Regions from separate parts of the Pantoea nemavictus genome, predicted to be linked through region 1. Evidence: riboswitches for the same ligand, from Rfam matches in the RefSeq annotation. Region 1 holds a riboswitch; each other region holds the start of a gene.

Region 1 (4,393 bases):
GAAAACGTAAGGAGCGAAAGCATTGTTGATCACCGCATCGAGTCGGCCGGTGGCGTTGACGATCTGCTCCATCATCGCATTGACCTGCTGCTCTGAGGTGACATCCGCAGCGATCGCTAGCGCGTCACCGCCGAGCGCGCGGCACGCCTCGACCACGCCTTCCGCCGCCGCTGCATTGCGCAGATAGTTGACCACCACCAATGCCCCTTCAGCGGCGAAGGCTTTGGCAATCGCGGCACCGATACCGCGGCTGGCGCCGGTGACCAAAACCGTACGGTTGGAGAATTTCATCCTGGCTCCTATAAAAATATCTTGAGTGATTTTGCCTGGTGCGCATGTATATGCACCCTACAGAACCGCACTATCCCGTCGTAAGGCCGCCATTCATGGCGACCACATCAGTCCGCGTAAGGCGCGAACCCATCGGCAGCGGCTTCGGCACCCTGCTCGATTTCCGTAATGCTCACCAGATCAAGCAAGCTAAAACGCCCATCGTGGTGCCAGCCCGCCTGCGGCGACGTCATCTGGCCGAACGCGGTAATGCGGGTCACGCCAACCTGCCCAAGTAGCGCGGCAAGGCGGAACAACTCCTGCGGCGTGGCGGCAACGCCTGCCGTCTGCAGAAAGTCGCGCTGCGGCGCTATCAAACCGATCGCGTTATCCAGCACATCAACCGGCACCACTTTCAACGTTCTCCCCAGCGCGGAGGGAGCCAGCGCTGCAGCCTGGGCGACACACACCACCGCCCAGCTGTCGGCAGGCGCGCCGTACAAGGTGCGATTGCCCGCCAGCGCGCGCAGTTCTTCACCATTGCGCCACGCCGCGATGCTGTTGATCTCTTCGATCGCCAGCGCACGACGTGGATGTTTATATTCCAGCGCGGCCAGCTCATGCGCGACGTAAGCCGCAAACTCATCGGGTGAAATCTTGCCGCCGCACTCCACAAACAGCATCTGCGGCGAGTAACATCCGGCCTGGTCGTAACGCATCACGTCATACGCCACGCGGCGTGCCAGATCCGCGCCCTGGCGGGCATTGAGCGCCGAACGTGCCACCAAACCAAAACTGATTTTGTGCCCGTGCGGTAGAAACCGCGTGGTGACCGGCAGACGCTGCTGAATCGCGGCGAGTGTTTGATTGCCGCCATAGGCAACCACTACATCGGGCTGACGTAGCCAGGTCGGCTCAGTTTCAGCGTCGCCCCCTTTCCACCACACCACCGCCAGGCATGCGCCCAGTTTAGGGTCGATTTCTGCCAGCAGTTGGGCGAACCAGCTCGCCATCAGCGGCTCATTACCGGGCAGTTTGCCGATAGTGCCGGCCTTCACCAGCAAACCGCAGATCAAACTCCACAGCGGTAAGCCCGGCACATTGCCAGCCCAGATATGCAGCAGCAGCTGCGGACCAAATGCGCGCGCAAAGCCGCCATTAGGCCGTGGCTGAAACGCATCCAGCATCTGCGCATCGGCAAAGTCCTCAGCCAGAAAGCGTTTAAGCTGCGGTTCGCGGAAGGTTTTGAGATAGCCGGTTAAGCCGAGGCGCACCATCTCGGCATCGTAACCGGTGACCATCGGCAGCAGCTTTTCGGCTTTGATGCGCAGCGGATGGGTGCGATCCAACAGCCGCGCCACCGCTTCATCAATAATCGCGATGATTTGCGCGACGCTGAGCTGGCTGAGATAGGCGCGAGCATTAGCACGAATTCGAGCTGACAGCGCCGTGATCTGTTGATCGTTGAGCTGCGGAACGCACACCTCAAGACTTTCGCCGTGCTGGCTAAAACTCAGCGTGCGCCACTGCACCTCATCGGCAGAAAGACCGGGCAGATGTCCGGCAAACTCTCTCACGCCTGTACCTGCCCGGCGGCCAGAAACGCTTCCATGGTCAGCGAACAGCCTTTCGCATCGGCGCCGGTCACACGCCCTAACAAATGGAATCCGCCCGGCACCATCCTGCCGGCATCTTCCGTCAACAGGGCAGAAACCGAGTTGAAATGTGCCAGATCGTGATGCACTAGCACGCCAGTTTCACCTGCAGGCAGATCCTCGCCGGTCAGCGGATTGACCACGCGGGTGCGCACCCAGTGCGGCCCGGATTTGACCGGTGGACAGTTTTCATTGCCCTCGTCATAGAACTGCGTGCTGATTTCCGTCATGCCGTACATGTTGATGCAGTGCGAGCGGGGGATTCCGAAGGCGGCGGAGGTCGCAGCGTAAAATTCTGCGGGTTCCATTTCGCGCGACTGACCTTTAAAGCCGCCGGTATCGAGAATGCGGCTGCCTGCAGGCAGCGAGAAACAGCGCTGCTGGCGCTGCATCTCATCCAGCAGATGGACAAAACTGTAGCTGGCGCCCAGCAGCGCATAAGGCTCGCCGCTGGCTTCAGCCTGCTGCAGGGCGGTGAAAATGCGCGCCACGTCGAGCCCGTGTTCATCCACCATCACTTCACTGCCGGGCGTGCCAAACTCCTGCAGCGCCAGGTCAAGATAGGTCGCCAGCGATGAGTTCGGCATCACCACGTTATTCGGGAACAAAATGCCCATGCGAATACGATCCATGCCCGCCATGAAGCGGCGGCGGAAGTTCAGCCGCATCGAGCTCTTCCACACGTCGAGCGTGGGATGATAACTGCGTCCTTTTACCGTGCCGGTGGTGCCGCTGGTCATAAAGATCGCTTCGATATCGTCCGTTGGACGACAGCTGAGCGTCAGATCTTTAAAGGCGGAGATGGGAATAGCGGGAATGTTGCGCCAGTGCTTTACGGTGAACGGCGTGCGTCCGCGCTGAGTCGCGAAGCGGCGATAAAGCTGATTATGCTGGAATTGATAAGCGAAGATGTCGAGCGCCAGCTGGTTGAAATCATCGTCTGAAGCATCCTCACGCTGTAGGAATGTGAGCAGCGCCTGGATAATTGCCGATTCGGTCATGTTCGTAGCCACCTTTGCGATTGTGCAAAATCTCCCAGGCAAGGCCTGAAGAGTGCGAACTGTCCGCTACAAAGCACAAAGATGGAATCAGGGCGTGCAAGCCCTGTGGTTCCGCATCCCTACGCCGGTATTAGCCGGATCAGGTTCGGAGGGTCACTACGTTCCAGCGCATCAACGCCAGCCGGTAGAATCTCAGCCCGCTAACCGGGCACCCCTTGGAACAGACCGCAGTCTAGGATGGCGGCGGATGATGTGTCAACTGTGTTAAAAGTGCGGCTGATTTAAGCAGTCACGCCCGCCGGCCCGGCATAAATCCTGGCTTGCCTTATACTTTTGTTAAGTATTTTTACCGGAGGTGACGTATGGCGGGCGGCTGGTCTGAAGATGGTGCGGTGCACAAACAAATTGATGCCACGGTGGATGATGCGGTGGCCCGTGCACGCCAGAATATCGGTCACGGTGAAAGCGCCGAGTTTTGTGATGAGTGCGGCGAGCCTATTCCAGAAGCGCGTCGCGCTGCGTTAGCGGGCGTGCGTTACTGCGTGAATTGTCAGAGCAAGATCGATAAAAAACAGGCGGCAATTAGCGGTTATAACCGCCGCGGAAGTAAGGATAGTCAGCTGAGGTAGTTATTTAAATTAATAATTCAGGTTAACGGCTATTTTTAAATATCATCTACATTCATTACCTTTTATTAGAAAAACCGTTAATCTGAAGTAAGACCATTCGCATATAACCAGGCATTTCAACAATAAATACTGCTGCAATATTACTGGAAGCGAAAGTAGCGCCTGAACTAATAATTTTGATGGGTTAACTTTTACCTTGCGCAACTTGAGTTTAGCCAGTAATGCTGATAACTTAGCCCCACAACTCAACCCTGTACGCAGCGTTTCAGTTCACTGGCCGTTAGGGTGAAAAAACCGGCTCAAGCCGGTTTTTTCGTATCTAAAGGATGGATAAGAGTGCGTACAGCAGTATTTATCGACGGATACAATGTATTTTATGGATTGCTTGCAGGCACGCCCTATAAATGGCTCAACTTGTCATTACTGCTTTCACATATATGTCGGGTACAAGATCCGTCCGTAATAATTGAACGAGTAAACTATTATACCTCCTCGGTTATTCCCCATCTCGCCACACGCGGCATTGAATCACGACACGCTCAGGATACTTATATTCGCGTGCTGAAAACGACCGGAATAAATATATTTACCGGACGTCATCGACTTGAGCACGCTCGGGCTCCGCGTTTCATCAGTAAAAGCGTGCCGGCAACACGTCTGGATAAGGTGGATATCTGGGAACTTGAAGAAAAAGAAACCGACGTGAATATTGCCATCAGCATGTATCGTTTGGTTGCAAAACAGCAGTGGTTACCAACCGAAGAAAGGATTGCTCAGCTGGTATTAGTTTCGGCTGATACCGACATGACACCAGCGCTCAAGGCTATTCGCGAAGATT
Region 2 (4,393 bases), 310 kb from region 1:
TATGGATCAGGATCTGGCGATCACCAGCCAAATGGCCGGTGTGGTCAGCGGCATCTTCTTTATCGGTTATCTGTTTTTACAAGTGCCTGGCGGTCGTATCGCGGTGAATGGCAGCGGGAAACGTTTTATTGCCTGGTCGCTGGCCGCGTGGATGGTGGTCTCCATCGCCACCGGGTTTGTCACCAATCACTATCAGTTGCTGGCGCTGCGTTTCGTGCTGGGTATTTCCGAGGGCGGCATGCTGCCGGTGGTATTAACCATGGTCAGCAACTGGTTTCCGGAAAAGGAGCTGGGACGCGCTAACGCCTTTGTCATGATGTTCGCGCCGCTGGGCGGCATGTTCACCGCCCCGATATCGGGCTACATCATTAACGTGCTGGACTGGCGCTGGCTGTTCATTATTGAAGGTCTGCTTTCTGCCGCTGTGCTGCTGGTGTGGTGGCTGGTGATCGCCGATCGTCCTGAGGATGCGCGCTGGTTACCCGCCCGAGAAAAAGAGTATCTGCTGCGCGAATTGGCACGTGAAAAGGCCCAGCATCTTAAAAAGGAACCGGTCAGCAAAGCGCCGTTAAAAGCGGTGTTCCGTAACTCGGGTCTGATGAAGTTGGTGGCGCTGAACTTCTTCTACCAAACCGGGGATTACGGTTACACGCTGTGGCTGCCGAGTATCCTGAAAAATCTTACCGGCAGCAATATGGCGGGCGTTGGCTTGCTGGCGGCGATTCCGTTTGTCGCCACAGTTCTGGGCATTTACGCCATTTCCTGGTTGAGCGATCGCACCGGCAAGCGGCGTTTGTGGGTGATGGTATCACTGTTCTGTTTCGCCGCTGCGTTGCTGGCTTCGGTGGTGCTGCATGACAACGTCGTCGCCGCCTACATCGCGCTGGTGGTGTGCGGCTTCTTCCTGAAAGCGGCGACCAGCCCATTCTGGTCGATTCCCGGACGTATCGCCGCGCCGGAAGTGGCAGGTAGCGCACGCGGTGTCATTAATGGTTTAGGCAACCTGGGCGGATTCTGTGGGCCGTATCTGGTGGGCATCATGACGCTGCTGTACAGCCAAAACGTGGCGATTTGCTGGCTGGCGGGATCGTTAGTGATCGCGGGCATCTTTACGCTATTACTGCCAAAAGCGTGCGATATCAATCCTTCCGAGCCGCGCCGACATTTGAAGGAAAATCATTTGATGAGTGTGAAACATTAAGTCGAGGCAAGTCAGGAAGGGGGACGGATAATTGCCGTATATGCAGCTGGCACTATTCTGAAATTTAACCTTGGGTAGGCGGAATAATTAAAAAGGGAGCAGCTAATTCGTTGCTCCCTTTTATACGTTTCAATCAATCGAAAGATTATGAATAGCCAGCACAGCACGCGCGGCTTCTTTGCCTTTCTTGATGAAATGCTCGGTATAGAAGTTTTCGATGACCTCAACCGGCTGGAAATTATGCGGGGTTAATGACACGGAAAACACCGGCACGTTGGTCGTCAGCTGTACGTTCATCAGGCCATCCACCACGGCTGCCGCGACGAAATCATGGCGATAGATACCGCCGTCCACCACCAGCGCCGCGCAGACAATCGCATCGTATTTGCCGGTTTCTGCCAGACGCTTAGCCAACAGCGGCATTTCAAATGCGCCAGGCACTTCCAGCACTTTTAATTGCGCTTCAACGGATTGATCGGCTAATTCTTTTTCGAAACCCACCAGAGCGTTATGGACAATTTCTTTGTGCCATCCGGCTTTAATAAATGCAATTTTAATATTGTTCATGATTATTCCGACATCACCTGTAATTTGTTCGCGCTATTAAATTAAGAGAGAAATCCATACTCTCAGCAATAATGTGTTTGTATACCATATGTTACGTTTATGATCCACCGACGCGAAACCCGTCATACTTCGAGCTGCAGGTGCGTTGGCTGCGCGTGTCCACCCCAGTCACATACTTCAGTATGCTCCTGGGGATGAACCCACTTGCCGCCTTCCTGCAACTCGAATTATTTTGGGTTTAAGTATGGAGAAAACAATTTAACCACACCCTTAATGTAGTTATTCCGCGCTTGACGGCGACCATCGCCTGCAATACAAATAGACGCGTCGGGGGAGTCTCGCCACAGAGACTGAGAGGCTAATAGCGCACTGCGCGGCTTAGCGACCCTTTGAACCTGACCCAGTTGATACTGGCGTAGGAAGACTGACAGCTTGTTAGTTTGGCTGTCTGGCGCTAAGGCAAGCTCGATGGTTGGCGCCCTTTCCCTTCTCCTGTATCTGCGGGTCTCAGTCAACACTGAGAGGCCGATGTGAACTTCCCCTTTTTAAACATCCTGGAACAGGCGCTGTGAGCCGCTGGAGCGTGCTCGGCTGCGGCGTGGCCGGCTTGTGCGTGGCAACGTTGCTGGCGGAACGCGGTGAAGACGTTGAGGTGATCGGCGATGCATCGCGGCGTCCGGCTTCCTGGTTTGCGGGTGGCATGCTGGCGCCCTGGTGCGAATCCGAAAGCGCACCGCGCGAGGTGATCTCCCTTGGACAGCACTCTGCCGCGTGGTGGCAACAGCGCGTCAGCAGCGTCGAGCATCAGGGTACGCTGGTGGTGGCGCCGCCACGCGATAGCCAGGAACTCAACCGTTTCGCCCGCATGACCGAGCAACATCAATGGGTCGATCCCTGCCACATCGAACCGGCGCTGGAAGGGCGCTTTGCGCGCGGTCTGTTCTTCGCTCAGGAAGCGCATCTCGATCCGCGCCTGGCGCTGCAGGAGATGCGTGAAAAGCTGATCGCCCACGGCGTAGTCTTCAGCTCGCATGCGCCAAGCGGTCAGATTATTGATTGTCGAGGTATCCATGCGGCGCCCGAACTGCCGCGCCTGCGCGCAGTGCGCGGTGAGATGCTGATTTTGCACAGCGATGAGGTGCAGTTTTCCCGTCCGATCCGCCTGTTGCATCCGCGTTTTCCCTGCTATCTGGTGCCGCGTCGCGGCGGCCATTTCATGCTCGGCGCCACCATGGTTGAGAGCGACGATGCCAGCCCAATCAGTGCCCGCGCCATGATGGAGTTACTCAGCGCCGCTTACGCTATTCATCCGGCATTAGCGGAAGCGCGCGTCATCGAGAGCGGCAGCGGGCTGCGTCCGGCCTATCCGGCCAATCTGCCGGAAATTCACTTTCAAAATGACACCTTTTATCTCAACGGCATGTATCGCCACGGTTTTCTGCTGGCACCGATGCTGGCAGAGCAGCTGATGCAGCGCCTATCTGGAGAGCAATCCTATGAACATTCAGCTTAATGGCCGCGCCATCAGCACCCAGGCCACCAGCCTGAGCGAATTGTTGATCGAGCAGCAAATTGATGTGGCCTGCGTGGCCACCGCCTTTAACGGCGCCTTCGTGCCGAAAAGCCAGTACGACACGCAGCTGCTGGATGAAGGTTGCCAGCTGGAAGTGCTGTCACCGATGCAGGGAGGCTAAGCGATGTTTTACGATCATGATCCCCAATCACGCTTCCTACTCGGCACCGCGGGCTATCCTTCGCCGGCGATTTTACAGCAGGCGATTGCCGCGTCTGGCAGCGAAATCATCACCGTTAGCCTGCGACGTGAAGGCGCTGCCGGTGCAGCATTTCGCGATCTGCTGACCGGACTCAACATCCGCGTGTTACCGAACACCGCCGGCTGTCACACGGTGAAAGAGGCGGTCACCACCGCACATATGGCACGGGAACTGTTCAATACCGCGTGGATCAAGCTGGAAGTGATCGGCCACGCCGACACGCTGCAGCCCGATCCGTTCGCGCTGGTGGAAGCGGCGCGCATTCTCTGTGCAGACGGCTTCCAGGTATTTCCCTACACCACTGAAGATCTGATCGTTGGCGAAAAGTTGCTGGCGGCAGGCTGTGAACTGTTGATGCCGTGGGGCGCGCCGATCGGTTCCGGCCAGGGATTGCGCAATATCGACGGCCTGCGCGCGATGCGCGCCTGGTTTAGCGATGTTCCGCTGATCATTGATGCCGGGATTGGTGCGCCGTCGCAGGCGGCGCAGGCGATGGAGATGGGTTTCGATGGCATTTTGCTGAATACCGCGGTCGCCAAAGCGGGCGATCCCATCGTGATGGCCAACGCTTTCCGTCAGGCGATTGAAGCCGGGCGAGCGGCATGTAGCGCCGGATTGATGGAGAAGCGCGATATGGCGAGTGCGTCCACGCCCATCTTTGGCCTGGCAAATCTCAACTGATGGGCGGCGATATGGAACGCTATCAACGCCAGATGATGCTGCCGGAAGTGGGTGAAGACGGGCAGCGCAAACTGCGCAACGCGCGCGTAGTGGTGGTGGGTGCCGGCGGGTTAAGCGCGACGCTGCTGCCGCAGCTGGTGGGCGCGGGCGTCGGCCATATTCGGCTCTA
Region 3 (4,393 bases), on a different contig from region 1:
GTAGGTCGCCAGCGTCCACGGACTGCCTGAGAAGCCAATCAGCGGCACTTCGCCCTTAAGGTTGTGACGAATAGTCCGCACCGCGTTCATCACATAGCCGAGCTCTTGCTCGGGATCCGGTACCGGCAGCTTGTCGACATCCGCGCGGCAGGTGATCGGATTGGAGAAACGCGGGCCTTCACCGGTTTCAAAGTAGAGCCCAAGTCCCATTGCATCCGGAATGGTGAGGATATCGCTGAAGAGGATCGCCGCGTCCAGCGCATAGCGACGCAGCGGCTGCAGCGTAACTTCACATGCCAGCTCGGCATTTTTACACAGCGACATAAAATCACCGGCTTCAGCGCGCGTGGCTTTGTACTCCGGCAAATAACGCCCGGCTTGTCGCATCATCCATACCGGCGTGACATCTACCGGTTGACGTAACAGGGCGCGCAGATAACGATCGTTCTTCAGTTCACTCATAATGGGCTCTCTCATGCTAAGGCCGGCAGTGTAGCATTTTCACGTCGCGCTGGCGCGACACAGGGCAACGGTATCTTCAATCAGGCGACGCGCAACGGTGCCGGGCGGCGGCAGAAGCGGTAAATCGTCATAGCGATACCAACCGGCATCCAGCAACTCTTTGCCATCGTGTTGCAGATCACCGCCGTCATATTCCGCCATATACGCCATCATCAGTGAATGTGGGAACGGCCAGGGTTGCGAAGTAACGTAGCGCACGTTTTTCACCCGCACGTTGCTCTCCTCCATCACTTCGCGCGCCACCGCTTGTTCTAAGGTTTCACCCACTTCGACAAAGCCCGCCAGCACGGTGTAAATGTTGTTACGATGACGCGCATGATTGGCGAGCAGGATCTCATCACCACGGCGGATGGCCACGATGATGCACGGTGCAATTTGCGGGTAATACCGCTCGCGGCAGTGATTGCACAGACAAGCAAATTCGCGCTTGCTGATGTGCATTTCATGGCCGCAATAGCCGCACCAGCGATGCGACCGATAGAACTCCGCCAGTTGCACGCCGCGCCCGGCGATTTGGAACAGGCCGACATCTTCATCAATCAGTTGGCGCACTGAGCCCATGCTATCCGGCCGCGCTTCCCGCACCAGCCAGACATTTTCGCCCTGCCATTCGCCAATCAAAATCGCGTGGCTGCCACTAAGTCCAAACTCGGTGGATAAGCCATGCGGCAGCTCGCCTTGCGGCAACCAAAGTTTTTGCTCATGGCTGACAATCCACCATCCAGCGTCTAAGCTTGAGATCTCACGTTGCATCTTAATCGTTGTCCTTAGCGTCAAACCACACGCTGAAACTCTAATATTAAGTGTGTAATAAACAACTATAACCTACCTGGAGCCCCATATGCTTAACCAGTTAGATGACCTGACAGAGCGTGTAGGCGGCGGAAATGAATTGGTTGATTCATGGTTGCATGCCCGCCGACAGTTGCTCGTCACGTACTATGAGCTTATTGGCATGAAGCCACAAAAAGATGCGTTAACCACGCTGGATGAACAGGCACTCGATGCCTTTTGCCACAATCTGGTGGACTACCTTTCAACCGGTCATTTCAGCGTGTATGAACACATTATTAGTGAGATGCAGGGTGATAACCCGCTGATGGTTGCCGCGCAGATCTATCCGGCATTAGAGGCGAATACAGACCACATGATGCAGCTCTACGACAGCCACCTGCAGCAGGCTATCAACGACGATAATTGCGTGGATTTTCAAACGGCGCTCTCTGAAGTCGGCGAAGTGCTGGAATCACGTTTCACGCTGGAAGATAAGCTGGTACAACTTGCCTGGGATAATCAGCTGGCGCATCTACCGGTTGCCAATGACAGCATCATCGCCCGCCCGGCTTGAATGCCCGCTGTTGTAAAAAACTTGTTATTCGAAAAAAGCCCTCTTATGCTAAATGGGCTTTTTTATTGTCCTCTTTAACGACAATCAAGAGCCAAATTTTGCGATATAAGCGTAGCGTGCGCAGCGAGTTCACGCTCGGACAGCGCGCAGGGACCGGAGCGTACACGTAGTACGTGACGGTCACGAGCACTGCCCAGGCGTGAAATAGCAAGCAAAGTAGCTTATATCGTAAAACACCAACTTGTCGGAGTGCCCAGTGGGGCTGAGACCGTTAATTCGGGATCCGCGGAACCTGATCAGGTTAGTACCTGCGAAGGGAACAAGAGTAGACATCATCAGCACGATGCACGTTGGCGCCCAGCATCGTTTCTGTTACTCCTTCCGAACTCTGGACAAGCAACTTCCAACATTCACAGGAAACTTGCTATGTCTGCTGTTAAAACTTCTCGTCGTGAACAACGTGCTCAGGCACAGGAATTTATCGATTCCCTGCAGGGAACCGCTTTCCCTCATTCAAAACGCATCTGGATCATCGGCAGCCGCGCGGATATTCGCGTACCGATGCGCGAGATACAGCTGAGCCCGACGCACATCGGCGGCAGCAAAGATCATCCGCAGTTTGAGCAGAATGAAGCGGTGCCGGTATATGACACTGCCGGCGCTTATGGTGATCCAGAAGCCACTATTGATGTCCATCAAGGGCTCGCCAGGCTACGCGCAGAGTGGATCGCCGAACGTGGTGACAGTGAAACTATCCACCAGCTGAGTTCCCGTTACACCCAACAGCGTCTGGCGGATGAAGGCTTGGATCATTTGCGTTTTGAGCATCTGCCGCAACCGCGTCGTGCCAAAGCGGGACGCTGCGTTACCCAACTGCACTATGCACGCCAAGGCATCATCACACCGGAGATGGAGTTCATCGCACTGCGTGAAAACATGGGCCGCGAGCGTATTCGCAGTGAAGTACTGCTACAACAGCATCCCGGACACAGCTTTGGTGCCAATCTGCCGGAAAATATCACCGCTGAATTTGTCCGCCAGGAAGTGGCCAGCGGTCGCGCCATTATTCCTTCCAACATCAACCACCCCGAATCCGAACCGATGATTATTGGCCGCAACTTCCTGGTGAAGGTGAATGCCAATATCGGCAATTCGGCGGTAAGTTCATCGATTGAAGAAGAAGTGGAGAAACTGGTGTGGTCAACGCGATGGGGCGCAGACACTGTGATGGATCTCTCAACCGGCCGCTACATCCATGAAACGCGTGAATGGATTCTGCGTAACAGCCCGGTGCCGATTGGTACGGTGCCAATTTATCAGGCGCTGGAAAAGGTGAATGGAATTGCGGAAGACCTCAACTGGGACATTTTCCGCGATACGCTGTTAGAACAAGCGGAGCAAGGCGTCGATTACTTCACCATCCACGCTGGTGTGCTGCTGCGCTATGTGCCAATGACGGCTAAACGTCTCACCGGCATTGTGTCTCGCGGCGGATCGATTATGGCGAAATGGTGTTTGTCACATCACACTGAAAGCTTTCTCTATCTGCACTTCCGCGAGATTTGTGAAATCTGCGCCGCCTACGATGTGGCCCTGTCGCTCGGCGATGGCCTGCGTCCCGGCTCAATTCAGGATGCCAATGATGCAGCCCAGTTTGCCGAGCTGCATACGCTGGGTGAACTGACCAAAATCGCCTGGGAATACGATGTGCAGGTGATGATTGAAGGCCCCGGGCACGTACCGATGCAGATGATTCGCCGCAACATGACCGAACAGCTGGAACACTGCCACGAAGCGCCATTTTACACGCTCGGCCCGCTCACCACCGACATCGCACCGGGTTACGACCACTTCACTTCCGGCATCGGTGCCGCGATGATTGGCTGGTTTGGCTGCGCCATGCTGTGTTACGTGACGCCGAAAGAGCACCTCGGCTTACCGAACAAAGAGGATGTGAAGCAGGGACTGATCACCTACAAGATCGCTGCGCACGCGGCGGATCTGGCGAAAGGCCACCCGGGCGCGCAGATCCGCGACAATGCGATGTCGAAAGCGCGCTTTGAATTCCGTTGGGAAGATCAGTTCAATCTGGCGCTCGATCCGCACACTGCGCGCGCCTATCACGATGAAACCTTGCCGCAGGAATCGGGAAAAGTGGCACACTTTTGTTCAATGTGCGGCCCAAAATTCTGCTCAATGAAAATCACCCAGGAAGTACGCGAGTTTGCTGCACGCCAACAGGCTGAAGCTCAGCCAATTGAAATGGGCATGGCGCAAATGGCGGATACTTTCCGCAATCGTGGCGGCGAGATCTATCACGCTGCCGATACCCTTAAAGAGGAAAATGTATGACCGACGCCTTTCCTGCCACGGCCCCGAAACTGGGGCTGTATCCGGTTGTTGATAGCGTGGAATGGATCGCGCGCCTGCTAGAAGCCGGGGTGCGCACCCTCCAGCTACGCATCAAAGATTGCGAGGATCATGAAGTTGAAGATGCGGTGCGCGAGGCAATTGTGCTCGGCA
Region 4 (4,393 bases), on a different contig from region 1:
CGTCCGGTGTTGTATAGCGTTTGCATGTTGCGTAATACGGTGGGAGAACGATTGTTGTCGATCATTACGCGATCAACATAATCCGCGCCTGGTAAATAGAGGCTATCCGCTGGAATGGTCATGCAGCGATGTTGAAGAAGGCTGTCCGCCTCTTTGCCCAATAACTGTACGATGTCCGTCATGTTCGCACCTGATAAATGGCTGGATTGGAACCGGCAAATGCCGATTCGCCCCCAACAGCCTGGACCGCAATACACCAGGCTGGCAAATTGCTGACTCCATTTTTCAGACGGATGCGCAGTGCAAAAGCGGCAATCTGGCGTTACGCCCTACCACCATTGATGAAAATGGTGCACCGGCCCAATGCCTTTACCCACTTCCAGCGAATCGGCGTGCAGCAGCGCCTGCTGCAGCCAGGCTTTAGCTTCGGCCACCGTTGTCGCCCAATCATCATGACGCGGACGTAGCGCCGCTAGCGCCGCTGACAGCGAGCAACCGGTGCCGTGTGTGTGCCGTGTATTCACGCGTGGCGCACTAAAGCGCTGCCGGCCATCGCGGGTGATCAGCCAATCCGGACTCTCGGCATCGCTGAGATGTCCGCCCTTCATCAGCACCGCTTCGCAGCCAAGATCGAGCAACGCATCACCCTGCTGTAACATGGTTTTTTCATCCTGCGCCATGGCACGTCCTAACAGCGCTGCGGCTTCCGGTAGGTTCGGGGTGATCAGCGACACCTGCGGCAGCAGCAGTTCGCGTACGCTAGCCACCGCATCCGGCGACAGCAACGCATCGCCGCTCTTCGCAATCATCACCGTATCCAGCACCACAAACGGCAGGCTGGCGCGTTTCAGCCTTGCGGCTACCACTTCTACAATCGCCGTTTCTGACAGCATGCCGATCTTAGCCGCGTCGATGCGCACGTCATCCAACACCGAATCAAGTTGGGCGCCGACGAAATCGGGTTCGATGCGATACACCGACTGCACACCGCAGGTGTTCTGCGCCACCAGCGCAGTAATAACGCTGGTGCCATAGGCGCCCAGTGCGGAGAAGGCTTTGAGGTCGGCCTGAATGCCTGCGCCACCGCTTGGATCGGTGCCGGCAATGGTCAAAGCATTGATGCGTTTCATACTGCCACCTCCAGCGTCCAGAGCGCATCAAGGAAAGCAGCGACAAAACTGCCCGGTCCTTCGACATTGCGCGCCGTCATTTCACCGGCCAGCGACATCACACGACAGGCGGCAGCGACATGCTGCAGGCGATCGCCAGGCAAGCAGCTAAAGGCCGCCACCACCGCCGACAGCGCGCAACCGGTACCGACCACCCGCGTCATCAGCGGGCTGCCGCCGGGGATCGCCAGCGTTTGTCTGCCATCGGTGACGTAATCGACTTCGCCGGTTACCGCAACCACAGTGTCATAATTCTGCGCCAGCTGTTGGGCAGCATTCAGCGCGGCATCAGCCTGATGCAGGCTATCTACGCCGCGCCCGCCCGTTGCCTGATTAGCCAGGGCGAGAATTTCTGAAGCGTTACCTCGAATCGCCGCCGGATGCAGACCAAGTAGCTGCTGACAAAATTCGGTGCGCAGCGATAAGGCGCCTACCGCAACCGGATCCAGCGTCCATGGCGTGCCCGCTTTTTGCGCTGCCTGCACCGCCGCTAACATCGCATCACGACGATCGCGCGTTAACGTACCGACGTTAATCAATAACGCATCGGCAAAGCCAGCGAATTGCGCCGCTTCTTGCGTATCAATCACCATCGCGGGTGAGGCATGCAGCGCCAGCAGCACGTTGGCAGTAAAGGTTTGCACCACGTCGTTGGTCATGCAGTGCACCAGCGGCGCTTGTTGACGTAGCAATTGTAAAGATTGCGCGAGTTGCGCGGGGGAAAGAGGATCAGGCTGTTTCATAAAGCTCCCAACCGGCGATCAAGAAGGCGAATGCGGTCAGGCATCTGACTTCCCTACGCTGGCATTATCCAGATCAGGTCAGCGGGTGTATCTCAGCCCTGTATTAAAGGGGCACCCCGAGTCAAAACAACGCTTCGAGCATAGGGAAGTCAGTAGGTGAAAGCAAGCAAACGCCTTTATTCCTGAATCCCGCTCGCAAAGGGACAAACTGCACCTTCGTGTAACGTATTGATTGAAGCCCTTAAAACGGGCTCTTTTTGCGCGCCACGTCATACTTTGTAATAAATTACATTGATAATTCGCGTCGCGAAAAATAGCATCCTCGCAACTCGTTTCATGATGAAACAGTACGGAAATATTTATTATTAATGGAAGCATCAAGGAGGATTTGCTATGCGCAGGATTTTACGCGCGCCGCTCACTGCGGCAGTGATTACGGCTCTGTTTGCCGGTGTTTTTGTTCCCACTTCCCCCACTCAAGCCAGCGGTTTCATTGACGATTCATCTCTCACTGGAAACATCTTCTACTGGCAACGCCAGCGCGATCGTAAAGAGATGGACGCGCAAAAAGGTAATTACGGTCAATATGATGCCAACCTGCATCACGCTTCTGCCAACGCCAATCTCGATTTCTCATCCGGTTATGCGGGTGATGTGATTGGACTCGATCTGGCGGCTTTTGGTGCGCTGGAACTGAGTCATGGTGGGCCCGCTGCACCGAACGAAATTGGCTTTAGCAACGCCCGCACGCGCTGGGATGAGGACTGGAGCGGAGATAAGAGTGGCTTAAGTCTTTATAAGGCCGCGCTCAAAGCGAAATGGCAGGAAAACTGGCTACGCGCAGGTTATCTGCAACCCAGCGGACAGACCTTACTGGCACCACACTGGAGCTTTCTGCCCGGAACCTATCGCGGCGTTGAAGCCGGCACCACCTTTGATTTTAGCGATGCGGGCGCCCTTTCCCTCGCATGGATGTGGACCGACGAGTACAAAGCGCCGTGGTATCGCGACATGTATAACTTCCGCAAAGCCGATGGCGTGACGGAAATCCCCTGGCTGCAATCCTTCGGTGCCAAATATGATTTTAAAAACCATCTGGTACTGGAAGGCGCTTACGGTCAGGCGGCAGATTACATGGATCAGTATTTTGCCAAAGCGTCTTATCAGCTGCCGCTCGCCAATGGGCCGCTGCGCACCAGCTATCAGTTTTATGGCGCGAAGGACCGCGACAACAGCGGCGCGGGGGCTGTAAACGATGTTTATGATGGCCTCGCCTGGCTGCAGGCGCTGACTTTCGGCTACACGCTAGGCGCATTTGATTTCCGCCTCGAAGGCACCTGGGTAAAAGCCGAGGGCAACCAGGGATTCTTCCTGCAACGTATGACGCCTTCTTATGCCAGCTCCAATGGTCGCCTCGATGTATGGTGGGATTCCCGCTCCGACTGGAACGCCAACGGCGAGAAAGCGCTGTTTGCTGGCGTAATGGTAGATCTGGGGCACTGGCAATTGCCGGGCTGGCAGGTCGGCACTTCTTACGCATACGGTTGGGATGCAAAACCGTCCACCAATCCGGTTTACGATCAAAGTCAGCGCCTGAAAGAGTCAGCGTGGAATCTCGATCTGGTTTACACCATCCAGCAAGGGCGCGCCAAAGACACCCAATTCAAACTGCACTACACCCGCTACGACAATCACAGCGATCTCCCCAGCTATAGCGGTGGTTACGGCAACATCTTCCAGGATGAGAAAGACATCAAATTTATGGTTATTGCGCCATTTACCCTGTTTTGACCCCTACCTGGCAGGAGCCAGAGACATTCATTCGAGGAGAAGGATATCAATATGAAAAAACTAAAAATGAGTTTGCTGGCGTTGGCCGTGACCAGCGTTGCGGCCTGCAGCTCGTCCCCACACAGTAATCAACAGATTGTTGACCAGATCAGCCAGTTCGGCGTGCAATATCAGGTAACTGATAATCAGGCGGCCGATCACGGCATCAATTGCGCGAAGCTCGGTGCCGATTGGGCATCCTGTAATACCGCGACCATCACCCTTACGAATAACGGCCCGGCGCTCACCAGTAAAAACTGGGCGATTTACATGAGCAACGTGCACGAAACGCTGCGGGTTGATAACGATCAATTCAAAATGACGCACATTGTTGGTGATCTGACCCGACTGGAGCCGACGGAGAAATTCAAGGGCATTGCGGCCGGTGAGTCAATTGAGATCCCAATCGTCAATGAGTATTGGCAGCTGTTTATCACTGACGTCATGCCGCGTTGGTACGTCACCGCAGCTGATGCTACACCGAAAATTATCTCCAGCACCGACACTGAGAATCTGAACGATTTCGTCAAACCGTTTGGCAACCAGTGGAAGCGCATCGCCGACGACAAAAACGTGCTCATGCTGCCGCAGAGCCGCTTCGCGAAGAATGCTGATGTACAGCAACTTCCCGCGAGCGCACTGCGCGGACAA

Evidence for each region. Region 1 has a riboswitch for thiamine pyrophosphate ahead of WH298_RS21710 (LuxE/PaaK family acyltransferase). Riboswitches for the same ligand answer to the same signal wherever they lie in the genome.
Region 2: another riboswitch for thiamine pyrophosphate. It lies ahead of WH298_RS23195 (FAD-dependent oxidoreductase); the one in region 1 lies ahead of WH298_RS21710 (LuxE/PaaK family acyltransferase).
Region 3: another riboswitch for thiamine pyrophosphate. It lies ahead of thiC (phosphomethylpyrimidine synthase ThiC); the one in region 1 lies ahead of WH298_RS21710 (LuxE/PaaK family acyltransferase).
Region 4: another riboswitch for thiamine pyrophosphate. It lies ahead of thiM (hydroxyethylthiazole kinase); the one in region 1 lies ahead of WH298_RS21710 (LuxE/PaaK family acyltransferase).

Annotation. Positions count from the first base shown of each region.
Region 1 is NZ_JBBGZW010000002.1:460,353-464,745, forward strand. Features, by position in the region: gene WH298_RS21700 (3-oxoacyl-ACP reductase) at 1-291, opposite strand, end outside; gene WH298_RS21705 (acyl-CoA reductase) at 399-1,847, opposite strand; gene WH298_RS21710 (LuxE/PaaK family acyltransferase) at 1,844-2,926, opposite strand; TPP riboswitch at 3,026-3,152, opposite strand; gene WH298_RS21715 (DksA/TraR family C4-type zinc finger protein) at 3,289-3,555, shown strand; gene WH298_RS21720 (NYN domain-containing protein) at 3,841-4,393, shown strand, end outside.
Region 2 is NZ_JBBGZW010000002.1:774,940-779,332, forward strand. Features, by position in the region: gene WH298_RS23185 (MFS transporter) at 1-1,201, shown strand, start outside; gene WH298_RS23190 (6,7-dimethyl-8-ribityllumazine synthase) at 1,331-1,768, opposite strand; TPP riboswitch at 2,088-2,207, shown strand; gene WH298_RS23195 (FAD-dependent oxidoreductase) at 2,337-3,281, shown strand; gene thiS (sulfur carrier protein ThiS) at 3,265-3,462, shown strand; gene WH298_RS23205 (thiazole synthase) at 3,466-4,224, shown strand; gene WH298_RS23210 (HesA/MoeB/ThiF family protein) at 4,236-4,393, shown strand, end outside.
Region 3 is NZ_JBBGZW010000001.1:2,363,996-2,368,388, reverse strand. Features, by position in the region: gene hemE (uroporphyrinogen decarboxylase) at 1-462, opposite strand, end outside; gene nudC (NAD(+) diphosphatase) at 502-1,275, opposite strand; gene WH298_RS10815 (Rsd/AlgQ family anti-sigma factor) at 1,364-1,870, shown strand; TPP riboswitch at 2,106-2,206, shown strand; gene thiC (phosphomethylpyrimidine synthase ThiC) at 2,297-4,222, shown strand; gene thiE (thiamine phosphate synthase) at 4,219-4,393, shown strand, end outside.
Region 4 is NZ_JBBGZW010000001.1:575,842-580,234, forward strand. Features, by position in the region: gene fbaB (class I fructose-bisphosphate aldolase) at 1-182, opposite strand, end outside; gene thiD (bifunctional hydroxymethylpyrimidine kinase/phosphomethylpyrimidine kinase) at 330-1,130, opposite strand; gene thiM (hydroxyethylthiazole kinase) at 1,127-1,912, opposite strand; TPP riboswitch at 1,946-2,041, opposite strand; gene chiP (chitoporin ChiP) at 2,306-3,703, shown strand; gene WH298_RS02695 (beta-N-acetylhexosaminidase) at 3,755-4,393, shown strand, end outside.